Bdellovibrio bacteriovorus HD100: one gene and its partner. The protein of the gene in region 1 interacts with the protein of each later gene in a pairwise test. Links are inferred from orthologs where the notes say so. Each region holds a gene or a part of one and is shown in the gene's direction. Other genes may lie near its edges. The genes, in order: BD_RS06025 and grxD.

The links.
Region 2: the proteins of BD_RS06025 (region 1) and grxD interact in binary tests that used the Escherichia coli proteins (3 or more experiments, as listed by UniProt). The link is inferred for Bdellovibrio bacteriovorus HD100 from one-to-one orthologs.

The regions. Positions count from the first base shown.
Region 1 is NC_005363.1:1,245,355-1,260,616, forward strand. What follows is about bases 8,186-10,862. They hold BD_RS06025 (BolA family protein), read left to right. Parts: upstream 8,186-9,196; coding sequence 9,197-9,529; downstream 9,530-10,862. Other genes in these bases: BD_RS06015 (ParA family protein), read left to right, coding at 8,186-8,571; BD_RS06020 (hypothetical protein), read left to right, coding at 8,584-9,192; BD_RS06030 (hypothetical protein), read right to left, coding at 9,526-10,020; BD_RS06035 (hypothetical protein), read right to left, coding at 10,126-10,386; ettA (energy-dependent translational throttle protein EttA), read left to right, coding at 10,590-10,862. In the rest of the region: fumC (class II fumarate hydratase), read left to right, coding at 1-1,064; BD_RS05980 (hypothetical protein), read left to right, coding at 1,184-2,116; BD_RS05985 (hypothetical protein), read left to right, coding at 2,131-2,571; BD_RS05990 (ATP-dependent helicase), read left to right, coding at 2,594-4,612; BD_RS05995 (PAS domain-containing protein), read left to right, coding at 4,747-6,108; BD_RS06000 (RluA family pseudouridine synthase), read right to left, coding at 6,109-6,795; BD_RS06005 (hypothetical protein), read right to left, coding at 6,792-7,202; BD_RS06010 (hypothetical protein), read left to right, coding at 7,319-7,573; more of BD_RS06015, read left to right, coding at 7,642-8,185; more of ettA, read left to right, coding at 10,863-12,260; BD_RS06045 (DUF4010 domain-containing protein), read left to right, coding at 12,380-13,093; BD_RS06050 (beta strand repeat-containing protein), read right to left, coding at 13,080-15,262. UniProt on the Escherichia coli protein: Transcriptional regulator that plays an important role in general stress response. Has many effects on cell morphology, cell growth and cell division. Acts by regulating the transcription of many genes, including dacA (PBP-5), dacC (PBP-6), ampC and mreB.
Region 2 is NC_005363.1:2,790,540-2,805,854, forward strand. Bases 5,850-8,579 are described here. They hold grxD (Grx4 family monothiol glutaredoxin), read left to right. Parts: upstream 5,850-6,926; coding sequence 6,927-7,232; downstream 7,233-8,579. Other genes in these bases: BD_RS13200 (LTA synthase family protein), read right to left, coding at 5,850-6,549; BD_RS13205 (BolA/IbaG family iron-sulfur metabolism protein), read left to right, coding at 6,697-6,912; BD_RS13215 (YgaP family membrane protein), read left to right, coding at 7,234-7,440; BD_RS13220 (FAD-binding oxidoreductase), read left to right, coding at 7,452-8,579. Also shown: BD_RS13165 (hypothetical protein), read left to right, coding at 1-382; BD_RS13170 (substrate-binding periplasmic protein), read left to right, coding at 429-1,175; BD_RS13175 (HNH endonuclease), read right to left, coding at 1,185-1,523; BD_RS13180 (cyclic nucleotide-binding domain-containing protein), read left to right, coding at 1,634-2,776; BD_RS13185 (PilZ domain-containing protein), read left to right, coding at 2,778-3,464; BD_RS13190 (DUF4337 domain-containing protein), read right to left, coding at 3,461-4,069; BD_RS13195 (CBS domain-containing protein), read left to right, coding at 4,197-4,610; more of BD_RS13200, read right to left, coding at 4,612-5,849; more of BD_RS13220, read left to right, coding at 8,580-8,837; BD_RS13225 (fibronectin type III domain-containing protein), read left to right, coding at 8,971-11,697; serA (phosphoglycerate dehydrogenase), read right to left, coding at 11,694-12,899; BD_RS13235 (sigma-54-dependent transcriptional regulator), read left to right, coding at 13,010-14,368; BD_RS13240 (phosphatidate cytidylyltransferase), read left to right, coding at 14,368-15,312; BD_RS13245 (lysophospholipid acyltransferase family protein), read left to right, coding at 15,309-15,315. UniProt on the Escherichia coli protein: Monothiol glutaredoxin involved in the biogenesis of iron-sulfur clusters.

The DNA.
Region 1 (15,262 bases):
TCGCCAATCGTGCGATGGACATGATGGGCATCAAACTTCCCAGCAAGGAAGTTCATCCCAATGATGATGTGAACAAGGGCCAGTCTTCGAATGACACTTTCCCCACCGCCATGCACATTGCTGTGGGCGAGCAGATTCATCATCGCCTGATTCCGATGCTGGAAAAGCTGCACAAAGCTCTGGAAAACAAACAGAAAGAATTTAAAGACATCGTGAAAATCGGTCGCACCCATTTGATGGATGCAACCCCCCTGACCCTGGGGCAGGAGTTTTCCGGTTACAGCACCCAGGTGAAACACTCCATCCAGCGCGTGAAAAACACCTTGCCGCATCTGTACGAGCTGGCATTGGGCGGGACGGCGGTGGGAACGGGTTTGAACACGCATCCGAAATTTGCGGTTGAAGCCGCTGCGGAAATCGCTCGCGAGACGGGGATTGCCTTTGTTTCGGCTGAAAACAAGTTTGAAGCCCTGGCGGCCCATGACGCTTTGGTGGAAGTCAGCGGGGCGCTGAACTCGGTCGCGGTGTCCCTGATGAAAATTGCGAACGACATCCGCCTGCTGGGTTCCGGCCCGCGCTGCGGGATCGGGGAGCTTCATTTGCCCGAAAATGAACCGGGAAGCTCCATCATGCCGGGCAAAGTGAATCCCACCCAGAGCGAGGCTATGACCATGGTCTGTGCCCAGGTGATGGGAAATCACGTGGCCGCCACAATTGGCGGGGCGACGGGGCATTTTGAGCTGAACGTGTTTAAGCCCGTGATTGTGTTCAATGTTCTGAATTCCGTGCGCCTGTTGGCGGACGCGGCAGAATCCTTCACCGATCACTGTGTGGTGGGCATTGAAGCCAACCGTAAACAGATTCAGAAGCATCTGGAGCAGTCTTTGATGCTGGTGACGGCACTGAATCCTCACATTGGCTATGACAACGCAGCCAAAATTGCCAAAACTGCCCATAAAAACGGCACAACACTGCGCGAAGAAGCCATCAATCTTGGACTGCTCTCTGGCGAAGAATTTGATAAGATAGTAAAACCGGAAAACATGGTCGGCCCCAGCCGATAGAGCGTGAGCTGAAGCTCGGCTCCAGCCAGCGGGCGCATAAGCTGAAGCTCGGCTCTAGCCGGCAGAGCTGAAGCGCCGGCAGGCGCGCAAGCTGAAGCAGCAACAGAATTTGGAGAAATATGAACCCACTATTGGCAAAAGCGGACTGGATGAATCGTGACGACATCAGACCCTATGTGTTTGTTCGTCCCGAAAATCAGATCGCTCAGCCGGGTTCTGTGCATCGCAATGACTGGTTCACTCAGTCTCCCGTCTTCAAAAACCCTCTGGATGTGAAAGAACTGGCGTTTGCCGATCGTATTTACTCTTTGGAAGAGCGGGCCTTCGGGCCGTCAAACATGGCCATGCCTCGCTGGGTCTTTTATGACTGCGCGGTGATGCCAGGGTTTGTGGCGGGCTTTGCGGCTCGTCCTTCGGCCCTTTCTAAGGCGGCGCGTGAGGCGCTGGACCCCAAAAAGTTCCCGGCCAGCCTTTCTCCGATCAAATCCTCCGGGGTTCTAAAAGAGGTTGAGTCCCTGGATGACATGGACTGGATACCCTTGTCCCTGTTTATCATCATCCCGACGATGCATAAGGGCGAGTGGGTGGCGCACAATCTGTGCTCTGTGAACTCACTGTTGCCGAAAGAGGAGCAGTTTTACGGTCTGGGTTTCTTGTCCAAGGCCTTTGGTCTTTGGTACGCCAACGTGGAGCAATGCTCCGGGATGACCCAGTGGGGGAGTCCGGCTTTGAAGCTGCACTCGCATTATGGTCATTTAGAGGTAATTGGGGCTTACGCTCCGGTGCATTCTCATGCTAAAACTATTACTTACCGCGTACAGGTAAATACCCAGTGCTGGGAAAAGTTCTTTAACAAGGAACCGGATCTGGCCTTTCTGGAAAACTACGGACCGACGGGCACGTTCATCGATCCGAAACAGGAAGTGAGTATGTTGAACTTCCAGCAGCGCATTGAGCGCGGAGAGGGCCCTTTCTACCTGAGTGCAGGGGAGATTGCCCAAAAGAAGCTCGACGAACAATTGATGATTTATAGTTTGAAACAACAATACTAGATAGGAAGATATACATGTCCATGAATACCCTGCCACCGGTCGCGAAGTCTTTTTTTGCGTTCTGTAAAAAATGTGATGCCGACAGATACCACGTTGTCCTGGCTCACACTTCGGCGACTTCCGCAAAGATCAAGTGCGAGATCTGCGGTTCTCAAAAGACGTATTCTCTTCCTAAAGCTCAGACTAAAACCGGCAAGCCTTTGACAGGTGCAGCGGCGAAAAAACGTGAGCAGACCATGAGCTCCCGCAAGTCCAGCCACCGCAATGAATACGACATGCTGATGTCGAACGACGGCGCGGCGACGGCGACTTACAGCATGAAGGGCAAGTTCGAAAAGAACACCAAGCTGCAACATCCTAAGTTCGGCCTGGGCTTCATCAAGGACGCTATGACTGATAAAATTGAAGTTGTGTTCGAAGACGAAGTTCGTACTTTGATCCATAACCGTCAGTAATTTTTTATAGAATCGAAAATTAATGGATTGGTTTAAGGGGCTTAACCCCGAACAACAAAAGGCCGTGAAGCACAACTTCGGGCCTTTGTTGATTTTGGCGGGTGCCGGTTCAGGCAAAACGACGGTTCTGGTTTCCAGGACAGGACGACTGATTTCAGAGCGTGTGGCACAGGCTCAGGAAATCTGCGTGCTTACTTTTACCAACAAAGCCGCGCGCGAGTTGAAACATCGCGTGGGTGCAAAGCTGGGAAGCTCCGGCTCGGGCATGTGGGCGGGGACCTTCCACTCGTTCGGATTGCAGATTTTGCGCCGATTCCACAAGCATGCGGGGCTTTCCCCGTATTTCGGCATTGTTGATCAAAGTGACTGTAATGCCATCGTCAAAGATCTGATCAAAGACATCAAAAACTCGGGCAAAGACAAGTTCGATGCCGACAAGATCCTGAACATGATCAATGACCGTCGCACGGGCATGGCCCCGCAGACGGAAGCCTTTGACGAATATCACGAGATGGTGGAAGTCCTGACTCCGAAATTCACCAAACGCCTGGAGCATCTGGGGGTTGTGGATTTCGAGGGGCTTTTGATCAAGCCTATTACGTTGTTTAAAGAAAATCCTGAAATCCTGGAAAAAGTGCAGGGCATGTTCACGCAAGTGATGGTCGATGAGTTCCAGGACACCAATCGTCTGCAGATGGATCTGATCGCGCAGATCGTGAAAAGCCACAACAACATCGCGGTGGTGGGGGACGACGATCAGTCGATTTACGGCTGGCGTGGGGCGGAAGTGAAGAACATCCTGAACTTCCCCCAGGAATTCACACCGTGTGAAGTGATCAAGCTTGAGCGCAACTATCGTTCTTCCGCTGAAATTCTGGCGGTGGCGAATGCGGCGATTTCCAAGAATAAAAACCGTCACGGCAAGATCCTGCGTCCGCAGGTTGCGGAAGACACCGGTCAGTTGCCGGAATTGTTTATTTTGGATCGTGAAGAGGACGAATGTGAATTCGTCGTCACTGAGATTTTGAATTTCCAAAGACAGGGTTATTCCTACAAGGACATGGCCGTGCTTTATCGTTCCAATACGCAAGGAGGCTTGATTGAGTCCTCGTTGCGTCGTGCGAACGTGCCCTATCATATCTCAGGGGGCACTTCGATCTTTGACCGTCGCGAGATCAAGGACCTGATGGCTTATCTGAAGCAGGCTTTGGCTCCGAATGAAGTGTCCCTTCGCCGTATCATCAATGTGCCTTCGCGCGGGATTGGTGACACTTCCATCGAGAAATTGAGTGAATTTGCACTGAAAAAACGCATCAACTTCGTCGATGCCTGCCGTTTCTGGCAGGAAGCGGGAGTGCAGGACAAAGCCGGCGCCGCCATTGATGATTTGATGATGTTCATTGAAAATCTTCCGAAAAACATCCTCGATTTCCAGGTGGGTTCTTCGCCAGGGGCGAAGATGGTTCAGATTTTCCAGGACATTGGTTACCGCGAATACGTTTATGGAACGGCCGCGGACCCCACCAGTGCCGAAAAAAAATGGATGGTCGTCGAGATTCTGGGACGCATCCTGGATTCATTCCTGGGCCGTCGTTCTTATGACGTTGAAAACATCAAATCCTTCGTGGATTGCATGCTTTTGCGGGATGATCTGTCCGAAGAGGAACTGGAAAACAAAGTTCAGCTGATGACCTTGCACGCCTCCAAGGGCCTGGAGTTCCCGGTGGTGATTTTGGCGGGCCTTGAAGAAGACCTTCTGCCGCACAAGAATCTGGGATCTGACATCGATGAAGAACGTCGTTTGTTTTATGTGGGCGTGACCCGCGCAAAAAAGCGTCTGGTGATGTCGCGCTGTCAGCAGCGCAAGAAGAACGGCGCGGTTCGTCCGGTGGCGCCTTCACGATTCCTGCTGGAGCTTCCTAAAGAGCTTTACACAGAATTCCCTCTGGGAGCTCGACCTGTGGTCGGGCAAGAACGCGAGGATTTAGTGGCAAGTTTCCTGTCGAAGCTGGACAGTAAGCTGGGAACGGGCAAGAAGTAGCGATTTTCTCTCGAGATCCGAATCTATTTTGATCTGAAGCCTGAGCAACCATCACTTTCGTGAATGAGTGCTAAGGCTATGTCCGGGAAGTGCCGATCAAAAAACTGTTAAAAAGTTTTTTTCGAGAGGATTCCATGAAACGTCCCGTGCCCACCCAAGCTGAAAGCCCTTTCGGGTTTGATGAGTTCTTTTTTTCAACAACCGACAAACGTGGCGTTATCCGTTATGGAAATGATGTCTTTGTTCGTGTCAGCGTTTATCCCAAAGAATCCATGTTGGGTGCTCCGCACAGTCTGATCCGCCATCCTGACATGCCTCGTGCCGTGTTTAAGGAATTCTGGAGCTTTCTGAATCAGGGGAAAGCCGTCGGAGCATACGTTAAGAATCTGGCCGGGAACGGCAGTTATTATTGGGTGTATGCGTTCGCCTTTCCGATTGGCGATGGGTATTTGTCTGTTCGATTCAAGCCCTCTTCAGAGTTGTTTTCAGTTGTGCAGGGTCTTTATAAAGAGGTCCTGGCTTACGAGCAGCAGGAACACAGTCTGGAAGAGTCCCATCAGCACTTGCTGCTGAAGATCCAAGAGGCCGGGTTCCCTGACTATGAAAGCTTTATGATGAAGGCTGTCATGGAGGAGCTGAAGGCCCGGGCTGCCCAGGTGCTGGCCTCTGAATCCAGATCGTCCGGAGCCACCGGTGCCAGTCAGATCACTGCGGTCACAAATTCCACCACACGCAAGCTGAATGATGTTTTTGATAAGCTGCGGGACTTTCAAGGGGCCAATCAAAGTCTTGAAAGTGCTATGGGTCGTCTGGATCAGGGCTTTCAGCAGCTGAAGTTTATTTCCATCAATATGAAAATCGCGGCTGCCAAATTTGGCGAGATGGCGGCAAGTCTGGGTGTGGTTTCCCACGAATTTTCAGTGTTGTCGGGCACTATTGAAAAGCACCTGGGCGGTCTTTCCGGGTTTGTTGAGGAATTGTCTAGTGTGATTCAAAAGTGTGTCTTGCGTGCAGCGGCCCTGAATGTGCAGATGCTGATGGTGGACTTTTTTGTTCGCGAATCCATCGCCAAGCTGGCAACTTCAGAAAACGCTTTCGACGAGATGCTGCAGAATCAGAAGGCCTTTTCCGATCTTTTTGCCCAGTATTGCCAAAATCTCGATAAAGAGTTTTCCGAGCTGAAAAAAAGCCTGTCCGCGATTTCCTATGAGATGCTGGAAGTGGCCAAGTTTGTGACCGGACTTGAAGTGGTTCGTCAGATGGGGGCGATTGAGTCGGCGCGAACAACTGAGATTAGAAACAGTTTCACGCACTATCTGGAAGCAATGGATGATTTTATTCAGTTGCTGCGCGAAAGTACCGGTGAAATCGGCCGGGGTGTGACTTCCCTGGCCTCAAATTCCGAATTCATTGTGTCTTCCATTCGCAATATTTCAGGAAATGTGGATCAGATCTTTGCTCTTGCTTCCTCGCAAGAGCAGCAGAAAGCCGGCTAATCAGCCTTTCATGGCTTCCTTGAATTCTGGCGGCAGCGGGGCTTCAAAAGAGTGTTTATAGCCATTGATCATCACGGTCATGCGCGCTGCGTGCAGGAACATGCGTTTGGTTTGGTAAATATTCGCCATGCGCTCGTTGTACTTGGGGTCACCATAACGAGTGTCACCCACGATGGCATGCCGGATCAGGGCCGTGTGTTTGCGGATCTGATGCTGGCGTCCGGTGATCAGGCGCACTTCCACCAAAGAAAAATACTTATTGGCTTCAAGGACTTTGTAAAGCGTCCGGGCCTCGACGCGGTCTTTTAAAAGCCCCTGCGGATTTTTGCGTCCTTCAGCTTTGTCGGAAATAGGTGTGTTCCATTCCTGCCAATCGGTGCTGACAGGAAGTTCGCCTCGCAAAAGTGCGTAATAAGTTTTTTCAACTTTGTGTTCTTGAAACTGCCCGGAAAGATTGGCGGCGGTTTCGGCATCCAGTCCCACCAGCAAAAGGCCACTGGTTTCCTTGTCCAGACGATGTACGGGGTGAATGTCCTGATAGGTTCCCGGTGTCAGTTGCTTTTTTAGAAGTGTGCGCACATCGGGTGGGTCATTGTGAACAGAAACGCCCGAAGGTTTGTTGATCACCAGCCAGTGTTTGGATTTTTCGACAATGGGTATTTGGATCGGTGCGGACGGGCGGCTCATGGGATCTCCTTCAGGATTTTCTGCACCTCTTCCGGGGGCAGATCCTGAGTGGTCAATGGACTTTCAAACAGGGCTCTTTCTTTACGGGAGATCGCCAATGAATGCACGGAAATTAAAACAATCAGGTTGAACAGGAATCCGCCCCAGCTCAGGAACAGGAAAAAAGTTCCCATAAGCAGGATGTTCTTTTCATAAGCTTTCAGGTTCTGCTCTTCAGCACCCTCGTTGAAGGGCTCGACATCCGAGCGGGACTCGCGCCAGTAAAGTCCGACTTTTTGCAGGTTGTTTTGCAGCTGTCGGTACGCAGGGGCTTTGACCTTTTTCCGGTGTATCCACAAATGCAGTCCGGTGACGGAAGCCGAGGGAATCCAACCGATGACATAGGCGGCGGCAAGTTCGGGTGCCATAGAGGTCCTTTCAGGAGCTTTTCCAGCTTATTCCCTTGGTTGATTCTTAGCAAGCCAGAGCCCGGGGGTTTGAGGCAGCAAAGGGTTGCGGGGCAAAATACATCAAGGGGGTGTCTATGAATCCGAATATCAATGAATTCCTGGATTTTCTGGAAAAAGAGGATGACACGGATTATGGCGACTTCAAGCGTGAGGTGGACCTGCATCTGATGCAACTGGCAGAGTCCCTGCGCCCCTTAAGTAATGAACAAGTCCTGCAATTACGCCGCATGCGCGAGCAATTACTCTGGTCTTACAAGGACGATATCGAAGAAATGCGCTCGTTGTTGAAACAAGAGGTCAGCCACCTTGAAGAGTTTGGCCCCCGATAAGTTGGTGCGCTGCGTGTTTCCAAGCTTAAAACCCCCTTGTAGGCTTGAAGGACTGACGGAGGTCCTTCATGTCCACTTTGGCGCAACAGGAGTTTTGCATTACTCTCAGCGATTTGGCCTCGTTCATGGAGATTCCTCCAAATCAAATCAAGGCCAAGGCTGAAAAAACTTTGCAGCGAAAGATCAAATCCCCGTGGCTGCTTCCCGAAGAAGCCCGTCAATTGTTGCTGGCTGAAGGTTACAAGTATCCCCACAAGGTGATTTCTATCCAAATGCTTAAAGGTGGGGTGGCCAAGACCACGTCCGTCCTGAACATGGGGCTGCGAGCCGCCATGTACGGCGCACGCGTGCTATTTGTGGACTTGGATCAGCAGGCTAATTTGAGTTTCGCTTTGGGTGTCGAGGACGAGTCCCTTCCAGTCTGGGTGGACATCGTCGAAAAAAAGAAAAGCATCGATGAATGTGTGCGTTTTATCGAACCGCACGTGGATTTGATTCCGTCCAGTCTGAACAATTCGGTTTTGGACCGGGTGTTGCTGAACTCCAACCGCAACTGGTCTTTGGCGGTGAAAACCCCGCTGGAAAAAATCAAACACCGTTATGACCTGATTCTGATCGACACAGCTCCAGCCCTGAGCGCCACGAACACCGCTGTGACCGTGGCTTCCGACGAGGTGATTTTGCCAGTGAACCCGGACAAGTTCGCCTTTATGGGCCTGCAAAAGAACCTGAGCGAACTGGAAGACATCCGCAGCGACTTCAGTCTGGAGTTCTCGCGTAAAGTTCTCTTTACCAAATTCGATGGACGTGAGAAGTTCAGTCATGAGCTTTTACAAAAGTGCATAGAGTCTTTTGAGGACTCGCTGATGAAGGGCTATATTCGAACTTCAGCAGAGGTGAAAAACACCGTGCGCTCCGGCAAGAGTCTTTATGCCGGAAAGTCTCCGATCAAAGCCGACTATGATTTTGTAACCCGTGAAATGTTGGGATTTGTTTAAAAGGAAGTAAACATGCCAGAGATCAAGCATTACGACGCAAAGAAAAAGCATCATCATCCAAAAAAACGCCGTCCTCATCACGAGGCGCAGGCGGAAATCGACGAAGCCACTGAGATCCGCGGTGACGCCGAAGAAATCATCGATGAGGCCCACGCCACAGGGGGCGAAGCTAAAGCCACGATGAAGGAGGCAAAGGCCACAATGGAGGCCGCTGATGAAATCAACACGGAAGCGCAAAACGAAGGCGTAAAGGCCGAACAAACACTGCGTGACGCTCATGAGATGGAATCCGAAGGTGCTCCGGCTTTTTCTGAAGACACGACCGATTCTGACATTCATCACAGCGAGGAGAAGGTTCACCTGGAGTTTTATGGCAGTGAAATGATCCGCCAGAAAGCCCCGAAAGTGATGGAAATCGCAGACACGGTTGCTGACGAGTGGAAGAAAGACGGGCAGTTTGAAGGCTTGCCTGTGGGAAATCCGATCGCGCAAATGGCGGCAGCCAAAGCTTTGCGCACAGCCAAGGATGTTGATAAGAAGCTGGAAGAAAAAGGTGTCTATGCCATGGCTAAAATGGGCATCGATCTTATCAAATCAAAAATCGAAAAAAGAAATCACTAGATAGATGTCCAAAAGAGAACAACGCATCCGCGAAATTCTGAACCAGTCCCTGGCTCCGTTGGAGCTGGGGGTGGAAAACGAAAGCCACATGCACTCCGTCCCGGCCAATAGCGAGACGCATTTTAAAGTGCTGGTGGTGTCTGAAGCCTTCGAAGGAAAATCTCGCATCGACCGTCAACGCATGGTCAACGATCTGTTGAAGTCCGAACTTCAATCAGGCCTGCACGCTCTAACACAAAAAGCTCTGACTCCGACAGAGTGGCAAGCTCAAAAAGACACCTTAAACTTCGTCAGTCCGGAATGCCTGGGCGGGAGCAAACACGATCGTCGGTCCTAGGGCGCGGGTTTTGGCTGGGGCTTGGGGCTGTCTGAAATCAGGATGAGTTTCACTTCTTTCTTTTTGTTGGACTGAGGGAAGTTGATTTTTGCGGAAGTGCGAATCGTTGAGATGAAGTTTGGATTGTTTTTAGCGGTGCATTTCGAGATGTCGAGAGTGACTTCAGAGAAGGACATATAGTCCGAGGCTTCTTTTGCGCTGATGACTTTCGCGCAAGTGAGTGCATTGATGTTTTCATCGATTTTTTCACCGCCACAACCGATATTCGAAGGCACTTTATATTCCGCCGTCCACTGCTGTAAAGCCGGGCCCTGAGGCAGGCCATAACATCCAATAATCGGCGCACGCTCGACAAAGAACGCATCAGATTCAGTTCCATCCGACTGAATATGTTGCACGACGAGCGCAACTCGATCATTGCCATCCACCGTCGCATGAACTGTTGAACCAAGAATCGAAATCCCTAAAAGCATTCCCGCAGCAAAACGCATATATAGTACCTTTGTTCGTTGAAAATAAATTGGAGCCAGTATTGATCAATACCAGGTTGATTGCGGCGAAATTTATTCAGATTTGCGTGAAAACAAGGCGGGCGATTACTCGTCGAATTGATTAAGCTTGGACTTCAGCTCACCCAGAAGGCGTTTGACTTCCTGCAGCTGCTCTTCGTCAGGGGACACCTTGTTGGCAGCTTCTTCTGTCAGGGTTTCCCAGGTGTTCAGGGCGTGCTTTAGGTCGGAGTTCAGGTTGCCGAACAGGGATTTTTTGGACGACGGCTCACGCTTCTCCGGTTTTTCCGGGGAATTCGGCGTGTCAGTATTCGAATTTTGCTGCCGCTCTAGGTTGCCGCCACTCATTAAATGCTTATTTCTGTCCGTAATTTAAGCTCAGTGCTTATTTTTTGTGCCGGAAAACCGGCTTTCTATCAGAAGCGCATCCTGCGCTAGGGGCGATAGTGTGATAAATGGAACTCCATTTGACAAGCGTTTTCGGGCTGGTAAATTACTTCGTTTATAGACGAAGTCAGGGCCGAATCCGGTCTTTTTAGGAGTGTGACGTCATGTCTCAAGAGATTATCTACACAATGAAGGGCGTAAGTAAAGTATATCCTCCACAAAGATATGTGTTGAAGGATATTTATCTTTCTTACTTCTATGGCGCCAAGATTGGTGTTTTGGGTCTGAATGGCTCTGGTAAATCCACTTTGCTCAGAATTATGGCAGGCGTGGACAAGGACTTCCTGGGGGAAGCTTTCCCTTCCAAGACAATGAAAGTCGGCTATTTCGAGCAAGAGCCTCACTTGGATGAAGCACTGACAGTGAAAGAAAATATCTTCGCTGGCATGGGCGAACTGCCGAAAGTGATGAAAGAATACAACGCGATCAACGACAAGTTCTCGGACCCGGATCTGGATCCGGACGAGATGAACAAGCTGATCGAAAAACAGGGTGCACTTCAGGAAAAACTGGAAGCCCTGGGTGCCTGGGACGTCGATCAAAAGATCGAAATCGTGATGGACGCTCTTCGCTGTCCAGATGGTGATCTGCCGGTGACAAACCTGTCCGGAGGTGAAAAACGCCGTGTGGCTTTGGCCCGTTTGATCATGTCTGAACCAGATATTTTGCTTTTGGACGAGCCGACGAATCACCTGGATGCCGAATCGGTGGCGTGGCTTGAGCAATATCTTTCCAAGTTCCCGGGAACTGTTATCGCGGTCACGCACGATCGTTATTTCCTTGATAACGTGGCTGGCTGGATCCTTGAATTGGATCGCGGTGAAGGTATTCCTTGGAAAGGGAACTATACTTCCTGGCTGGAACAAAAAGACAAGCGTCAGGCGAACGAAGCCAAAGATCAGGCTCGCAAGGCCCGCACGCTGGAAAAAGAGTTGGATTGGATCCGTCAGGGCGCCAAAGCTCGCCAGGCGAAATCCAAAGCTCGTATTTCTAACTATGAAAACCTGTTGAAAGAGGCTTCTCCGGAAAAAATCCAGGAGATGTCCATCTACATCCCGCCAGGACCTCGTCTGGGCGATATCGTGGTGGAAGCGCATAACATCACCAAAGCCTACAACCACAAAGTTCTTTTGGATGACGTGAGTTTCACAATTCCAAAAGGGGCGATCGTGGGTGTGATCGGTCCGAATGGCGTGGGTAAATCCACGTTGTTCCGCATGATCACAGGCAAAGAGCAGCCTGATTCCGGAACATTCAAGGTCGGCGAGACAGTCAAAATCGCCTACGTTGACCAGACCCGTGAAACTCTGGATCCGAACAAGTCCATCTACGAGGAATTGTCCGGTGGCGCTGATGTGATCCAGTTGGGCACGCGTGAAATCAATGCGCGTCAATATGTTTCCTGGTTCAACTTCTCGGGTTCTGACCAGCAGAAAAAAGTCGGTCAGTTGTCCGGTGGTGAACGCAACCGCGTGAATATGGCAAAAATCTTGAAGCAGGGTGCGAACTTGTTGCTTCTGGATGAACCGACGAATGATCTGGACGTCAACACCATGCGTGCGCTGGAAGAGGCGCTGCTGGAGTTCGGTGGATCTGCCGTGGTTATCTCGCACGATCGTTGGTTCCTGGATCGCGTGTGCACGCACATCATGGCCTTTGAAGGTGATTCCAAGATTGAATTCTATCCTGGAAACTTCACCGAATACGAAGAAGACCGTAAACGTCGTCTGGGCGAAAATGCGGGACCAAAACGCATTCGCTTCAAAATGGTGTAATGAAAAACCAGTGGGTGAGAGCAGGGTTATTCCTGCTCTTTCTTTTTGTGGCTTCACGATGGGTCCCACCGCATCCGGTGGACCCCTGGGGACTTTTCCGTCCTCAGAAAATTCTTTTTATGTTTTTCGCCCTGTCAGCCCTTCAGGTGGTGGGCAAGGCTTTTTCAATTTGGATCGGCCGGAAAGCCGGCGTCATTCTGACCGGTTTTTTGGGTGGTTTGCTTTCCAGTACAGCGACCACCGTCACGTTGGCCAAAGAAAGTCACGAACCCGTAGGATCGCAGACTCTGCGTCTGGCGGCCCTGCAAAGTGCGATTTTGGCGATGCTGGTTCAGGCCGCGGTGCTAATCAGAGCTGGAGGAATTGCAGCTTTTGAGTTGGTGGGGCTGCATTTTGCGATTTTGTCGCTGATCACTCTTTCTTTGATTGGATTGTTATGGCGGCGCAAACCGCAATCACATCCGGTGATTGCGGGGACCGAAAGAATACTCGATATCCGATCTTCATTAAAACTCACGGTGTTCATTGTGCTGATTCTGTCGGCTTCCAAACTTGTGCAAGAGTGGGCGGGCAGTCAGGGGTTGATGATTCTGACTTTTGTGATCTCGCTGTTTGAGGTGCATGGATCTTTGATTTCGACCTCTCAGCTGCTTGCGGCGGGAAAAGTCGATGGCTTTCAATATGAGCGACTTGTGGAAGCCTCTTTGATGGCAAGTTACGTTTCAAAGTTTGCGCTGGTTGCGACGATATCAAGTTCGGGGTTTCGCAAAAAGGCCTTAATGACCTTGGCCCCTGGGATGTTGTTTATACTGTTGCATCTTACCAGCAGGTGAAATTTGTATTGTTTATGCGGCCGAACATATGCTCCACACGCCAGTTTGAAACGGCGGGGTCATAGTGAAGGGTCGCAAAGACTTGTCCCATTCCAATAGCCAATTCTGTACCTGCAGAGTTTTTCAAAGACACCTGCCATCCACTCCACTCCAGATGAATAGCTCCATTTGAACCCGTGGTATGGAAAATAACCTTATAGGGGCCACCCCAGCTAGTTGCGATAGAGTCGAATTTGACTCCGGCATCAGGGCCGGCATTGCAACCCGTGACACTGTCTTGCAGGATAGGGCCGCCAGCCACCCACTGGTGCATTTCACCCTGGTGGGCCAGAACATAGGCATTGGTCCACGGCATGGAGGCCGTGACTCCACCCGAGTTGCGAACCGCCGAAATAATTCCGTAGTTGGGTTGTTTAATCCCGCCGTTAACATCCATTTTTGCAGTCGGAGCGCCGACACCAACACCGACGTTGCCGTTTTGATCGATGACGACCTTTTCTGTGGACCCGGTTGCACCGTTGTTGGTGGTGTTGAAGATGATTTTTGCCCCGCCGGCCGACGCCGTATGTGCCTCGGTGGCAACGAAGTTGATAGAGGCATTTCCGCCGGATTGGTATTGGGTCCCGTTGTAAGCAAACGCAGTAAGACTGGTGAGGGATTGTCCGCTGGTGACGGCTGTCGGAGCGGCGAGAGTTCCGGCACTTTGATAGCCGGAGAATGTGGCCATTTCGATGGTGCTAGAAACGAGTGCGGATATGCGGCCGCCTACGTCGGTGCCTTCGCCAACGGCCTGAATGCCCGCGCGATTCGGGTGTACTGCTGATGACGGCACACGCGTTGCCACCTGCAAAGGCACGGCGGGAGCAGGGGTGCCGATCCCTACAAGTCCTGAGCCGGTTATTCTCATGCGTTCTGAATCTGTTCCTGCCGCGGCTGTATAGAAGCGCAAGTTTCCGTTCACGGCTGTGGCAAAGTCTGTTTCAGCCGAAGAAGAAATGCGTGCGCTATAGGCGTGTGCGGTATTATCCCAACCGCGGAACGCCAAAGTTCCGATAGTGTCGTTGGCCAAAAGGGGATTGCGGGTGGTCGTTGTGCCGCGGGAACGCGTCAGGCTGATTTGCGGAAGGGCTGTTTCGGAATTCACACCTTCCAGATAGATGTCGTCCCCATAGTCTGTTCCGTCCCCCACGATATGCAGACGGCGGGTCGGCGAAGTGGTGCCGACACCAATCATCCCGTCACTGGCCAGACGCAGTTTTTCAGTTCCGTTCACGCTGAAGCCCAGTATGTTGGTGCCCGGGAACATTCCGGATGTGCTGTATCCGCCAAAGGAATATGTGGGATTTGCCGCCGTGAACGAACCTCCCCCCAGCCGCATCAATGGTCCAAAGGAACCATTCAGGGTCAATGAGGTGGAGCTGAGATCCATGGCCAGATTTCCGCCCGAAGTGAACTTCATAATTCCACCGTTGTTGGAAATCCCGGTGTTCGGGCTGTTTGTGAAAGTCAAAGAAGGTGAATTCCAAGCGCCATCGGCAAGGTAAACCTTACCTGCGCCCGTGATGTTGTAAGTTGCCATGTTCAAATGGGTTGTGGCCGTGTGATTCCCCAGATTGTCGCCCGTAGCCGGCAGCAATGCCGCCGGAACTTTTCCGGAGCCATCCAGTTCTACCAAATTCCCGGCAGAGGTGCCGAAGTTTTTCGCCGCTGCGGTTCCCAGACCGGAAACCTGCGTGCTGCTGATGGCAATGTCCGCACATGAGAATGTGTCGGTGATCGAACTCCAGTTCAGGGTTTTGTTGGCTGTTGCGCAGGCTGCTGGCATTTGCGCATTGCCAGTGACCGTCGAACGAAGCTGGCCGAAGCCAAAGTACTGAGTGTCCCACTTTGTATTGTCGTAAACCAGAACCTGTCCCACCAGTGGAGTCGTCGCGGCCACGGCTGTGCCTTGGATTTTTTCAACTTTGGTGTTGCTGAGGCCCGCGGTCGAAGTCACATCGCCAGCGACATTCGGAAGATCGGTTGCCGTCGCATTGGACGCCGCTGTCACAAGACCCTTGGCGCTGACGGTAACGCGGTTGTAAGTTCCGGCCGTGACACCCGAATCGTTGAGTGAAATCGCCGGGGTCGTTCCACCCGAGCTTGCCAGCGGTGCCGTGGCCGTGACAT
Region 2 (15,315 bases), 1.5 Mb from region 1 along the record:
CGTGGATCCGTTTATTCTGGAACAAATTCAGCCCCATCACCTGATTGAAATCTACACGCAGGCGCAAACTCAGATCTTCCGCAGTCTGAAATTCTTTGAAGTATGCAGCTATTCACTTGAAGACCTTTATTGCCGCAAATGGTATCATCTGTACCAGCGCTCTCCGGAGGATCAGGAAAAACTCGAGTCAGACATCGGACTTTTCTATTCGCAAAGTCCGATGCGCACTTTAAAGGCGACCGCCCCGGAACACACCATCCGCGCAACCACTTCATTGGAAAGAAACGAAATCATTACGCAAATTCTGTGGCTCAGTCCCTTGTTTTCCAACACCAAGGCGGATTCCTATATTCTGGCAGTGGTAACAAGCCGACTTCCATAATATATAAAATACTTCCGGAGGAATTCCCATGGCGGTTATAATGAGGATGCTTATTTTAGCGCTGTTCCTGTCTGCGAACACATCTCATGCGACCAGCAAAACTACCATCACCCTCATCACTCATGAGGCTCCCCCTTATATGGCCGAAGCCCTGCCCGACAAGGGGGCTATTTTCTTCGCTCTTGCCAAGGTACTAAAGAAAGGCGGCTATGAGCTGAATGTGGTCTTTGCCCCCTCTTGGGTCCGGGCAAAAATGAAGGCGCAGACCGACCCGTTGATCGATGGTTATGCCCCCTATCGCGCCATTGAAAACGCCGATCTCTTCGAGTTTTCAGAATACAATCTTGAAAGCCCCTGGGTCTTGGCCGAGCGAAAAGACCATCCCATTGAATGGAACAAAGTGCAGGACTTGAGCAAATACGTGGCCGGAAATGTGCAAGGAGTCGAACTTCGCCCCGGAGTCAAAGAGCTGGCCGATCAGGGCAAACTGAAAATTGAAACGACCACCACCCAGAACAACAACATTCTGAAACTGGCGACCAAAAGAGTGGACTATATATTTTCAGATGCGTTTGTTTTTCGTTATTTGCTGGCCACCGACCCGAAGCTGAAAAAGTATCGAAACAAGCTGCAGATCAACTCCAAACCCATCGTCATTGAACGCTATGGGGTGGCCCTTAAAAAAACCAAAAACTCGGCAAAAATTATCAAGCTGATCAATGAGGGTTCGGACGAATTCAAGAAGCACATCGAAGACTATCTTCGTCAGATTGAAAAGGAAAAAACGCCTTAATAGGCATTTCTATTCTTGGTCGTCTTGTTCATTTTGGTCCTCAGAGGGGACCGGAGCAGAAGAGTTTTTTAGTTCCTCCAGCGCCATTTCCGCGCGGGTCTTATAGCCCTTCTTGCTATTGCAGTCCTTGCAGGATGGAACGCAGTTGTTCTTGTTGGATTTGCCGCCGCGGGCAATCGGAATCAGGTGATCCATTGTGAGATCGGCCGGTTTGAAACGCTTACCGCAGTGATAGCACAGACCTTTGCCCAGTTCCTGCTTCCACCATTGGCTTTGGCGAAGCTCCCGGGCCTTGGCTTTTTCACGTTTTTGATGCTCCGGAGGAGCGGCCGAAAAGAAGTAATCCATCCGCCTCTTTATAACGTATGAAACTGGACCTCGCAAGCCCCCGCCCGAACTCAATTTTAGGGCCCTTTCAACCGATATAAGCATGTGATTTCTTTAAGGAGTGGGATTTTATGTCTGTAAAAACCTTTAAAAAAGGCGAAGTGATCTATAAAGACGGCGATAAAATTACGGCCGTTTATCTGATCCAATCCGGTGGTGCGAATCAATGTTTGATCCGCGGGAAAAAGACCATCGACCTTTTCCAGTTGGGTTCTTCTCACATTCTTGGTGATCAGGTGATTCTGGGGCAAGCCACTCACCCCACGTCTGCGGTTGCGACCACTGAAACCAAGGTGCTGGAAATTCCGGTTGAAACCCTGAAGCAACAATACGAAGGCGCCCCACAGATGCTGAAGGTGATCATCAAGTCCCTAGCAGACCGCCTTCGTCTGGCGATGAATGATGTTCGTTCCAGTAAAATGGAAAAAGATTCGTCCCCTTGCCCTGAAGATCAGGTCGCCAAGGTGTACGGCGCGGTCTTCCACACCGCCAATCACAAAGGTGACAGATCCCAGGCCGGTCGCGTGATTGTGGACTGGAACATGATGAAGCAATACTGCCAGCGCGTGATGGGGGATTCCCCGAAACGCATCGAGCAGGCTATCAACATTCTGGTGAAGCTGAAGCTGGCGTTGTATGAAATGGGCAAAGACCCGACAAATCCGGATGGACCGGAGGAAATCCAGAAGGTTCACTTCCTGGATCTGGGCCTGGTCGAAAGCTTCTTTGAATTCTATCAGTACTACTATTTCAAAGGCGGAAGATCCGACCTTTTGAAGGTCGATGAACTGTGCATGCAGATGCTGGGCGCGATCCTGAAGCTGTCCGAAAATGAACAGCCGGACCGTTTTGGTATCGTCGGTGTTGATTTCGCCAAGTTCAGCGAATTCTGCAAAGAGGAAATCGGCATCAACCTGAACAACGACCACTTTGCCCGTCTGGAAGGCAAAGGTGTCTTCATGAAACGCAAAAACGCCGGTTCAGGCGTGGTCCTGCAATTTGAAGTCAAAGAGTTCCGCTCGATCCTGCAAAGCTGGAAGATGCTGCGCGAGATTGAAAAATGGAACGAAAAAGGCTTCGTCGACATGGACGAAAAAGAAGAAAAGCCGAAGAAAAAATCCAGTGGTCCGTCCTGCCCTGCGTGCAGTGTCGAGGTTCAGGCCGGAGCCAAGTTCTGCCACGAGTGTGGACATAAGATGACAGCGGCGGCGTAAAATGAGTGAATCTCTGATCGTTTTCAAAGCCATTCATAATGAAGCTGAAAAACAGAACCTGCTGCAGCGTCTGGTGAACAGCAATGAGTCGATTGTCCTGAGGGACAAATTCGATCGCAGCATCACCCTTCGCACCATGGGCGTGAACGACAAACTGCAGATCAAATGTCACCCCCCGGAATCCACAGCCATGAACACAGAGGATTCCGCCAGGTTCACCGCCAGCTTTTCAATCAAAGGTGAAAAATACCTGTTTGAAACCCATCCGGTGATCAACGACAACAATGTCACCCTGACGGTCCTGAATCTGTTCCATCTTCAAAAAAGAAAAAACTATCGCTATGTGATTCCGTCGGACTATTCCGCTGAGTTTGTGGTGACTTACCTGAATCAGTCCGTGTGTTCACACACCTGCCGTCTGCTGGATCTTTCCACCGAAGGCTGCGCTGTGGAAATCCCTCAGACCGAAGCTGATCTGCACCTTGAAGATCTTGTGGAAGCCGAAATCTTCCTGGGCGACCGCGACCCGATCGTCGTTCAGGGGCTGATTAAAAACATCCGTGTCAAAAATGACGAGACCCTGGTTTTAGGCGTGGAGTTCAACCACATGGCCAATGCCAGCGAGGGTAAGATTGTGGCCTCCCTCACCGACTTGCAACGCGATATCTATTTCCGTCGTACGGGTTAAGCCACACCCAGATAGGCCCACAGGGAAATCCCCGTGCCGACCATTCCCAAGATACACATGCCTGCAAAAAACACGTTTTGCAGGCTTTCTTTTTTCAGGATCAAGCTCATCGCCCCCAGCACCAGGCACAACTGGAAGAACAAACTGGACATATCAAAGCGGTCCCCGGCAACCGACAGCGTCGCCAGATGGGATTCCATTTCCTGGGCGCCGATAATTTTGCCCAGCTCGCCATTGATGTCCTGAACCCAGTTGTCCTGCCCCACGGTCTGAGACCCGCGAAGGATTTCATTTTTTTCTTTTTTATAGCGCAGAATGCGTTTCTGCAAAGTGACCAGATGATTGTCGATGGCCTTTTCAGTTCCCGGCTTCAAAGCTCCGGCCTGTTTCAGGCTTTCCAGCAGGGACTTTTCCCCTTCGACCAGCGTTTCTTTCACACTTTTCGACTGGTACCACATGTAAGCTGCGGCTTTTTCATTGGTTCCGATAATCTCATCATCCCCGTACTTGCCCGCAACCAGATCACTCACCGCCATGACCGCGGCAAAAACAGCGATCACAACACCACAACGAATTTCAAAATTAGAAGAATTATCGTCTGACATGACGAAAGATTTAAAAGCATCCTCTCTGTGTCAGTCAACTTTTTCTTGCCCCTTGAAATGACAAAATACACCGCTGCCTTTTCGGCAAAAGAAATATCATAGGGACTCAACCAAAAAGGAGTTTCCCATGAAAGTAAAAGACGTCATGCATGAACGCGCAGAATATATCAACCGGGACCGCACGGTGCGCGAAGCCGCCGAAATGATGGCTCGGGGGGATTACGGCTGCCTGCCCATCGAGGAAAACGACCGGATGATAGGCATGATCACCGACCGCGATATCACCCTGCGCGTGGTCGCCAAAGGGTTGGATCCGAACGTCACCAAAGTCAGCGAATGCATGAGCAAGGGAATTGAATATTGCTTTGAGGAGGACAACCTGCTGGATGTCGGCGAAATGATGGCATCCCAGAAGATCCGTCGCATGCCGGTGATCAACGATAAAAAAAGACTGGTGGGAATGCTCAGCCTGGGGGACATCGCCAGCAAGGCGCGGGACCAGAGCCTGTCCCACGAAATCCTGTCCCATGTTTCCCATTAGACTATTTTGAAGGATAATAAAGCTTATTGTCCCACATGCCTTCGTTGAAGTACTGGATGGTGGCTTTAAGCTTTTTTTCCAGCGCATGCCGGCGTGGTGAAGTCCCGGGCTGCTCCGCCGGGATCTCGTGCTCGGTCGCGCGGTCAGCCATGGCAAACATTTGCGGGGGGCCCTGCCCGGGCGTCCAGCGCAGGAAATAGTCTTTTGCAAACAGCAGATAGCGGCCGTCGATGAAGTTCACGGCCGTCTTGTCACCCGGGACGAAAATGGAACTTCCCAGGTAGTTCTGATCCTTGTCTGAAATTCCCAGGAAATCCAACACCGTCGGCAGAATATCGATCTGCTGCACGACCATCTTCGTGTCCACTTGCGGGAACTTAAAGCCCGGGTGATACAGGAACAGTGGAATGCGATAGCTCCCCTGTTCGTTTTCAAATTCGGGACGGTAGTGCATGGAGGCGTGGTCCGCTGTCACAATGAACAGCGTGTTTTTGAACCACGGTTTTTTCTCGGCCTCGGTAAAGAATTTTTCCAGGGCAAAATCGGTGTATTCAACCGTTTTCAGGATCTCAATCGGGCCTTCCTTGAAGCGCTCCTTATACTGTGGCGGAATCTTGTACGGCTGATGCGAGCTCAGCGTGAACACCGAAGTCATAAACGGCTGCGGCAGCTGATCGACCTGGGTCAGCATCCATTGCAGAAACGGTTCATCCCAAATGCCCCAGACACCGTCATCATCGGCAACATTGCCGTATTCGCGCGCACCGAAATACTTTTCCACCCCGGCACTTTGCATGAAGGAATCAAAGTACATGGTTCCATTGTGCCCGCCATGGAAAAAGCTGGTGGAATATTTGGCTGGTGCCAGCAGTGTGCCCAGGCCCAGGAAATAGTTCGAGGTAAAATGCGAGGAAATGAACGGCTCGTTCATCAACGCCGGGATGCCACCCATGATCGCCCCGACCCCTTCGATAGAGCGGCGGCCATTGGCATAGGCGTTTTCAAAGCTGAGTGATTTGGCTTTTAAAGAATCCAAAAACGGAGTGTAGGACTTTCCGTTCACCGGTCCGATGTATTCTTCACCGAAGCTTTCCAGAATGATGATCACCACATTCTGGGGGGCTTTCGGGCGGCGGCCTTCCATCAGGGAACCACGCAAAGAACCATTCAGCAAAGACAGCATTTCGTGTTTGTCGTCGAAATACTTGTCTTTGCTAAGGCCCTTGGCGCCGTAGCTTTTGATAAAAGTGAAAGTGGAATTCAGCACCAGATTGTTCAACAGCGGCGCGGTAAAGACATTGGCATTCACAAAGCTGACGGGTTTGGCCTGAAGCCCGCCACGGATACCGATCACAGAAATTGCCAGCGCCACGAAGCAAAGGAAGCCATGGGCCAGCCACAGCTTGGCTTTTTCTTTTCCGCCGTTCGCACTCCACTGCAGTTTTTCAAAACCTGACAGCGTCACTTTGCGCACCAGAAGAACAAACAACAGCACAATCAATGAGTTCACCAAAAACAGCAGCCAGTAGCTGCTGACGAAGTTCCAGACTTTGCCGGGGATCTCATTGACCACAAACAAGCTGTCAAAAGTGAAACGACGACCCACAAAATTGATGAACTCAGTATCCCCCAAGTTCAGAATCAAAAACGGCACCTGCAATAAACTGAAAATCACCCAGGTCTTCGTGGCCCAAATCCCGTTCCAGGCCCGTGGCCACGGCACAAAAGCCAGCAAAATCAAAGGAGCACTCAAGGTCAGAATGGCTGCCACATCAAAGCGCAGACCCACAATAAAGGACCACAAAATGTCCTGAACGGGTTTGTTTTTGAATAAACTCCAATTCCAAATAAGGAACTCGGCCCTTGCGAAGAAATAGAAGAGCACAGTCAGCAATACCAGAGAGAATATCTTAATCAGGCGATAGGACGGTCCAAACATGAAGCCATAGTACACTGGCTTAGCGCGTCATTCAATCCTCCTACACCAAAGCTTCGGCTGGCAGGTCCGCCTTTTCGGCCTGCCAAGGCGAAGGCTGGACAGAGAAGGGCCCCTCTGCTAGTTTCCCCTTCTATGACAGCAGAACAAATGAAAGAACGTTTAGAGAAGCATTATCCTCAATCCACGATCGAAGTTTTCGATCTGACCGGAACTCAGGATCACTGGGAAGTGTTCGTGGAAAGCACTGTATTTGCCGGCATGACCCGCATTCAGCAGCACCAGAACGTCATGGCTTGCTTTGGTCCAGAATTGAAGACCGGAGAGGTTCATGCCCTTTCAATCAAGACTAAGATTAAATCATAAAAAGGACCGTAAAAATGGCAACGACTCACGAAAGAATTGATCAGATTGTTAAAGGTAACAAAATCGTATTGTTCATGAAAGGGACTCAACAGTTCCCTATGTGCGGATTCTCTGCTCGTGCATGCGCAATCCTTCAGGATATGGGCGTTCAGTTCCACGATGTGAACGTACTTGATGACGACGAAATCCGTCAGGGCATCAAAGAGTACGGCAACTGGCCGACAATTCCACAGCTTTACATCAACCACCAGTTGGTTGGCGGCAGCGACATCATGATGGAAATGTACCAGTCCGGCGAACTTCAGGAACTTCTGAAGTAGTATGAGATGCAATGTCGCCCTGTGGGACCGCATTCTAAGATTTCTGTTCGGCGTGGGTTTGACCGCTTACGCTGTGGCAGGCGGTCCTTTCTGGGCGTACATTGGGGTCTATGGTCTGATCACGGCCGCTTGGGGCTTGTGTCCCGTCTATGCTTTCTTTAGAATCAGAACTCTGAAAGATTATCACCGCCCGATCAACGAAGAATAGGATTGTAGCACATGTCCACCACAGCTCTCCGCGACCTTGAAAGCATCTTGAAGAAAGACCAAATCAAAACCGACGAAGAGAGTCTGAAATACTGGGGCCGGGACTGGACAACCTATTTCGACATCAAAGCCAGCGCCATTGTTTTCCCTCACTCCACCGCTGATGTGGTTGCGCTGGTCCAATGGGCCCGTCAAAACAAAATTGCTCTGATCCCTTCCGGAGGCCGCACAGGTCTTTCCGGCGCCGCAGTCGCCACCAACGGCGAAGTGGTCGTGTCTTTTGATCAAATGAACAAAATCAAAGAGTTCAATTCCGTGGATCAAACCGTGGTGATTGAACCGGGTGTCGTGACTGAAGCTTTGCAACAGTTTGCGCATTCCAAACAGCTTTTCTATCCGGTGGATTTTGCAGCCCGCGGATCTTCCCAGATGGGTGGCAACATCGCGACCAACGCCGGCGGCATCAAAGTCGTTCGTTACGGCCTGACTCGTGACTGGGTTGTCGGACTGACGGTGGTGACCGGCACCGGGGACGTCCTGGAGCTGAACAACGGCCTGGTGAAAAATGCCACCGGCTATGATCTGCGCCACCTGTTCATCGGCTCTGAAGGAACTTTGGGCTTTATCACCGAAGCGACCATCAAGCTTGCTGCCAATCCCCCGCCAATGAATGTTTTGGTGATGGGTGTGACCGGCCTGGATGCTGTGATGAAGATCTTTGCGGAATTCAAAACGAAAACTCCGCTGGTGGCGTTTGAGATGTTCTCGGACAAAGCTTTGCGCAAGGTTTTGGACAGCACGGGTTTGTCGGCTCCGCTGGCGACCGAGTGCCCGTTCTATGTTCTGGCGGAAGTTGAAACCCGCAATGAACAGGACCAGGAACATGCTTTGGGTGTGTTTGAAAAGTGCCTGGAAGAAGGCTGGGTTCTGGACGGCGTGATTTCCCAGTCCGAAGTTCAAGCCAAGACCTTCTGGAGATACCGCGAGGACATCTCTGAATCTTTGGCGAAATATTCCCCGTACAAAAACGACATCGCGGTGGCGATTTCCAAAGTGCCGCCATTCATGGAAGACCTGGACCAGGTCCTGTCCAAAGCTTATCCGAACTGGGAAGTGGTCTGGTTCGGCCACATTGGCGACGGGAATCTGCACATCAATATCCTGCGCCCCGAGGGCATGACCAAGGAAGAATTCGTCAAGGAATGCCGCAAGGTCGACGTGATGGTCTTTGATGCGGTTAAAAAGTACAAAGGATCCATCTCGGCTGAACACGGTGTGGGCCTGACCAAAAAGACCTTCCTGAATTACACTCGCTCGGAAGCTGAAATCCAGCTTATGCGCGGGATTAAGAAAGTCTTCGACCCGGACAACATCATCAATCCGGGCAAAGTTATCTAGACCCACCCTAGGACCTGCACCCATGGCTCTTTCCCGTCTGCACTGATAGACTGAAAGGGCTGTGCGTAAGTTTATACTTCTTCTATTTTTGTTGTGCGTTTCGTGTACCAAACCGTTAGGTGAGGAAGATCCGTTGAATCAACCTTCAACGGAAGCTCCGGGCGCATTCAATCTTGCGACCATTCAGCGTTTTGATTCACAGTTGCTAGTTTCCTGGAGCACCTCCAAGGGCGCCTCTTCTTACGAATTAAAATACGGAACTGCTGCTGGCACTTACACAAACTCCATCAAAGCCAGCAAATCCCCGGTCGTGATTGAAAGCGGACTTGTGCCGGGCACGACTTACTATTTCCGCGTCACGGCCAGCAATGACATCGGCACGGTGGATTCCACTTCTGAAAAAAGTTATCCGTACATGGGTGCGCCCGGCGCCTTTGAGTTGCAGACTGTGATTCCAGGAAACACCGAAGTGACGCTGACCTGGGACGCCAGCCCGGAAGCTTCGTCCTACACCGTGATGTACGGCACCAGCGCCGGCAACATCACCACCTCGGCCGGAACCTCGCTGACCACGGCAAAGACCATCACTGCCCTGACCAACGGCACGACCTACCACTTCTCGGTCACCGCGAAAAATGCCGCCGGCACAGCCACATCCACGAACACCCTGAGCGCCACACCCAGCCCTCCGCCGTCCGCCCCTCTGAACCTGACGGCGACGGCAGACTCCAGCAAATGCACCCTTACTTGGGGAGCACCGACAACTGGAACGGCTCCCTTCCTGTACACCGTCCGTCGCATCACCAGCCCCACCACTGACGTTGCAGTTTGTACCGACACACCCCTTCTGACTTGCGAAGAAACCATTGCTGCTGGCACTTACGAATACACAGTGGAGGCCACCAACACCTCTGGCACCGGGACCAAATCCAGCGCCGTGTCGTGTGCTGTGGGCCTGCCGGGATCTTTTCAGATGCTGACGGCTTCTCCGGGCAATGGAACCGTGGCACTGACCTGGGAAGCCAGCAATCTTGCCACTGCTTACACCGTTCGTTACGGCACCAGTGCCGGTGATATTTCCACTGTCGCTTCGGCGGCCGCCACTTCGCCGTACACGGTGACTGGCCTGACGAACATGGTTCCTTATCACTTCTCGGTGACGGCGACCAATGCGCAGGGATCAAAAATTTCCACCAACACACTCAGCGCCACTCCGAACATTCCTCCGACAGTGCCACTGACTCCGACGGTGACAGTTCCCGAGGTTGGCAAATGCACCTTGAACTGGATGCCCCCGGCCAGCGGTGCCCCACCCATCACCTACACCGTTCGCCGCATTGTGAATCCAAGTGTGAATGTTGTTATTTGTGAAAACATATCAACCAGAACCTGCTCGGAAGAAGGCCTCTCCGGCGGGACTTACAACTACACTATCGAAGCGATCAATTCAGTGGGCACGGGCCCTGCCACCAGCAACATCGCCTGCAGTCTTGCCGCGCCGGCGGCCGTTACACTTTCTTCGATTACAGGTGGCAGTATTGGCAACAAAAAGATCACACTCACCTGGACTGGCGGAAGTGGCTCAAACTCATTCACGGTTAAATATGGCACCACGAATCCACCCACAACTGTGGCTTCCACCTCTGCCACCTCACCGTACATTGTCGAAAACCTGACCAACGGCACCCTTTACTATTTCCGCGCTGAAGCCGTAAATGCCTATGGGACGACCGCCTCTGCAAGCCAGTCAGCCACTCCTGTCAGCACGCAGCCGAACATCACGATACAAGGCCCGGCATTGGCAGTAAACACAGCCTTTAATGCCGTTACTTTTGGTGACACCTACACCAGAAAATTCACCATTGCGGACCCGGATCCTGAAGATACCATTGACTGCAGTGGCACCTCTGCGACCAGCTCAAACACCGGAGTCATACCCAACGGAAATATCTCCATGGGTGGCTCAGGATTGAACTGCTCTGTTTCAATTGCATCCAGCCCCGGAATCTATGGACAATCCGGTATCCTGCTGAATGCCACTGACGGCCAAGCGACCCGCACTCTGAACATCAGCATGCAGGCCCTGCCGACTCCGAGCCGAATCTACTCCTGGAGAAAACGTGGCAACTATTCTGGCCCGGCACTGACGGTTCGTCGCATCTCCGACAATAACACCACTGACATCTATTTTGATTCGCATGGAATGGTCGACCCGTATTTAACAACCTTTGCTGGCACGACCGGGCGTTTGGTGACATGGTACGACCAGGGTTCTCAGGGAAAACACGCCTACCAGACCGATCCAAATCGCCAGCCCGTTGTCACCCTGTCCGGCGGAATCCTGCGCATCACAGCCGACGGTGTTGATGATTCCATGATTGTTCCTGATTTTCCGACGCCAACTGCGATGACGGTTTATACACATTTTACCTTTACCACCCAGGCGACTGCAGCTTCACTTTTGTCATTTGGAAAAAAAGAGGCCCTGGGGCTGGAAGGGTTTGAAATTGGTCGCACGGCCGGAGGTGCCTGGACAGTCACTTCGGCACTGAACTCCTCCACACTAGAAACCACCAACGGCCCTGCCTTGAGCACAAGCTCGCCTGGCCAGGCGATGATACTGAATACTGGTGGGTCGGCGAAAAGAAATCTGATCACTTCCACGGCAACAACAGCAACCCCAACGACCTCAACAGGAACTCTATCGGGTTACGAGCCTTCCACAAATACGGATGCCTATCTTTTCTCAGGCGGAACGTCGGGGACGAATTTGCCAATCAAAGGCTACATAAGAGAACTCCTGATTTTTGATCAGGAGCTTTCCACTTCAGAAGTCAAAGCACTGACGACTCAGAACTAGTAAACCACGCGTGTGCGGATGGAACGGGAAAGTTTCTCGATATCCGCCGCCAGTGTGTGCGCCTGACTTGAATGCAAGTCCATGACCAGATAACCGATCTTTTCATCCGTCGACAGATACTGACCTTCGATATTCGCACCGGCTTTGGAAATCAAGCCGTTGATTTCACCCAAGACACCCGGCTCATTGCGGTGCACGTTCAAAATACGGGATGTCCCTTGCTTCACGGGCAGATCCACATTCGGGAAATTCACCGCCCCCGGCGAAGAACCGATTTTCAGATAACGACGGAAGCTTTCCGCCACTTCAAGGCCGATGGCATACTGGGCTTCTTCCGTGCTGCCCGCGATGTGCGGAGTCAGAATCACGTTGGGAATTCCCTGCAATGGGGATTTGAATTTTTCTTTGTTCGATGCCGGCTCTTCCGGAAACACGTCGATCGCACAACCCGCCAGATGTTTTTCCTGAAGGGACTTCACCAGATCGTCAATCACCACCACGGTGCCACGGCTGGCGTTGATCAGGAAGCTGCCTTTTTTCATCATCGACAGTTCACGGGCGCCAATCATGTCTTTGGTTTCCGGAGTTTCAGGCACGTGCAATGTCACAAAGTCTGAACTGCGCAAAAGATCTTCCAGCGAGTTCTGTACCATGGCATTCCCCAGTGGAAGTTTCTTCAGCACATCATAGAACAGCACTTTCAAGCCCATGGATTCAGCCAGAATGCTGACCTGACTTCCGATGTGACCATAACCCACGATCCCCAATGTTTTGCCACGGACTTCTTTCGAACCCACGGCAGACTTCACCCACTCGCCCAAATGAGCTTGGGTGTTTCGGTCGCCCAGTTGACGGGACAATGAAATCATTTCCGCAATGACCAGTTCCGCCACGGAACGAGTGTTAGAATGAGGAGCATTGAACACCGGAATACCCCGCTCGCGCGCGGTCAGAAGGTCCACTTGATTTGTTCCAATACAGAAGCAGCCAATGGTGACCAGATGCTTGTTGGAATCCAGAACTTTTTTGGTGACTTCCGTTTTAGAACGGATCCCCAGCACATCATAGTTCGGAAGAATTTTCAGCAGTTCGTCCTCGGAAGGAGCATGTGTGATAAGATCGACTTTGTAGCCTTCTTCCTCCAGCCTTTCCTTCGCAACGGTGTGAATGTTTTCAACCAACAAGATTCTTTGAGCGCTCATAGGGCCTCCACTAGAAAATGGTAACTCTGTTCCCGTCCTTCGTCACTATTCACGGTGACGAGGCGTGCTAATGATGGCTAATTAAGGGCCGTGGGGTATGCTAAAGTCCTATGGCAACAACTCGAGTATTCTCTCTACTTATCGTCGATGATGATCCACTGATTCATCAGTCGTTGAAGCTGTCCCTGCCGAACCATTGGAAGGTTTTCTCAGCTCCCACTTTGGAAGCCATTCAGTACGAGCGTTTTTATCATGCGGCTTTCGTCGATATGCATTTGGAGCCGGGCTCTACCAAAGCCGTGGGCCCGACGGTGATCGAAAAACTGGTCAAGCACAACAATCAACTGGAAGTCGTCGCGATGTCCGGGGACCTGAGCCGTCCCCTGATGGAAAGCTGTCTGAAAGCCGGCGCCCAAAGATTTTTAGCCAAGCCCCTGATGCCGGAAGAAATTCTGCTGGTGCTGGAAAAAATCGAAGCCCTGTGGGATCTGCGCAGTGTGGACCCTGCTGCCAACCGCAAATCCACGCGTTGGGTGGGAACGTCCCAAGCTTCACAAAAAATCAAAAAACGCATCGCCGATCTGCGGGGTGAAACCAGCCCTGTTCTGATCGAGGGTGAAACCGGCTGCGGTAAGGAAGTTGTTTCCCGCCTGCTGCATGAACAAGAAGGCGAACGCCCGTTCATCGCGGTGAACGTCGCCAGCATCCCCGAAAATCTTTTTGAATCCGAAATGTTTGGTCATATCAAAGGCGCCTTCACGGGCGCGGACCAAAATAAAGTGGGTCTGACTGAAGCGGCCCACGGTGGTGATTTGTTCCTGGATGAAATCGAGGCTCTGCCTCTGACCCAGCAGGCAAAACTTTTGCGCTTCCTGGAAACCGGTGAAGTTCGCAAAGTCGGCGCGAAAGAAACAACACAGGTGAAAACCCGCGTGATCGTGGCCAGCAACAAACCGCTGGAAAAAATGGTCGCCGCCGGAGAATTCCGCGAAGACCTTTTGTACCGTCTGGCGTCCCAGCGCATTCAGCTGACTCCGCTGCGGGACCGCCTTGAAGACATCAACGAACTGGCCGCGCACTTCCTGGATGCGGAACGCCCGCGCCGTAACAAGTCTTTCACTGAAGACGGACTGGAAGCTTTGAAAAAGTACAACTGGCCCGGAAACGTGCGTGAGCTAAAACGCGTGTGCGAACAGCTAAGCCTGACTTCGCCACTGCCTTTTATTCGCGGCGAAGATGTGGCGGCCTGGCTGAAGCCGGCAGCGACTGCGCCCAGCGCCCCGTCTTACACAGTCATTGATTTCAACAAAGGTTTAAACAATCTGGTCGAGGAATTTGAAGCCCACGCCATCAAGACCTGCCTGAAACAGACCACGGACATTGAAGAGGCTGCGCGCGTCTTGCAAATATCGCGTTCCAGCCTTTACAAGAAAATCAAAGACTACAAAATTGAAGAGGAACCTTCGTAATGGATTTTTTTGCTCTGGATCTTCCCATCCGCATTGCCATGCCAACGGCCTGGGAAAACCACATTTACCGCCAGACAGTTCTGATCGTTCTGTCGATCATCTTTGCTTCGGGCCTGATCGTCTTTTTCTTCCGTCAGAAGAACTATTACTTCGTTCAATCCTGGGCCAGCATCAAATCCTGGCTGATTGCCGCGCCACTGATGTTCCTTGCCATGGGGATGCCGGAACCTTGGCCCTTGGTGGCCCTGACCGCTCTGGCCATTCTGGGGGCGAAGATCTTCTTCCAGATCATGGGGATGTTCCATCGCAGTTACTTCGTGATGATTTGTTACGCCGGCATTATCGGATTGGGTATCTGTGCATGGTATGACCGTCTGGATGTCTATAATGCCATGCCAATGGTGGTGCTGGGGCTTTCCTGCCTGGTGCCTTTGGTGAAAAACTCTTACAAGCGCATGATTCAGTATATATCCCTGACCTTGCTGGCATTTATTTTCTTGGGCTGGTCGTTCATGCACTTGGGTTTGATTATGAAAATGCCGAACGGCGTTTTCCAGGTGATGTACCTGGTGATCCTGACTGAGTTCTGCGACAACACCAACTTGGCCGTCAGCCGTTATATTGGCGGCTGGAAAATGTTCCCGGGCATCAACCCACGCCGTACCGTCGGCAGTACCATTGTGTCAGCCCTGCTGACGCTGTTCCTGGCGGGCTGTATGCGCTTCTTGTTGCCGGATGGCTCTGAGAAGTACTGGTTGGCTTCAGGTTTGGTTGCATCTATGGGTGGTTTCGTCGGGGATTACCTGATGACGGTGGTTCGTCGTGATGCCGGCATGAAAACCGTGGGGCCGTTCATCATCGGCCGTGGTGACTTCCTTCACCGCATGGACCGTCTGATCTTTGTTGCCCCGATTTATTATTACGTGATGACGGTAATTCTATGAAGG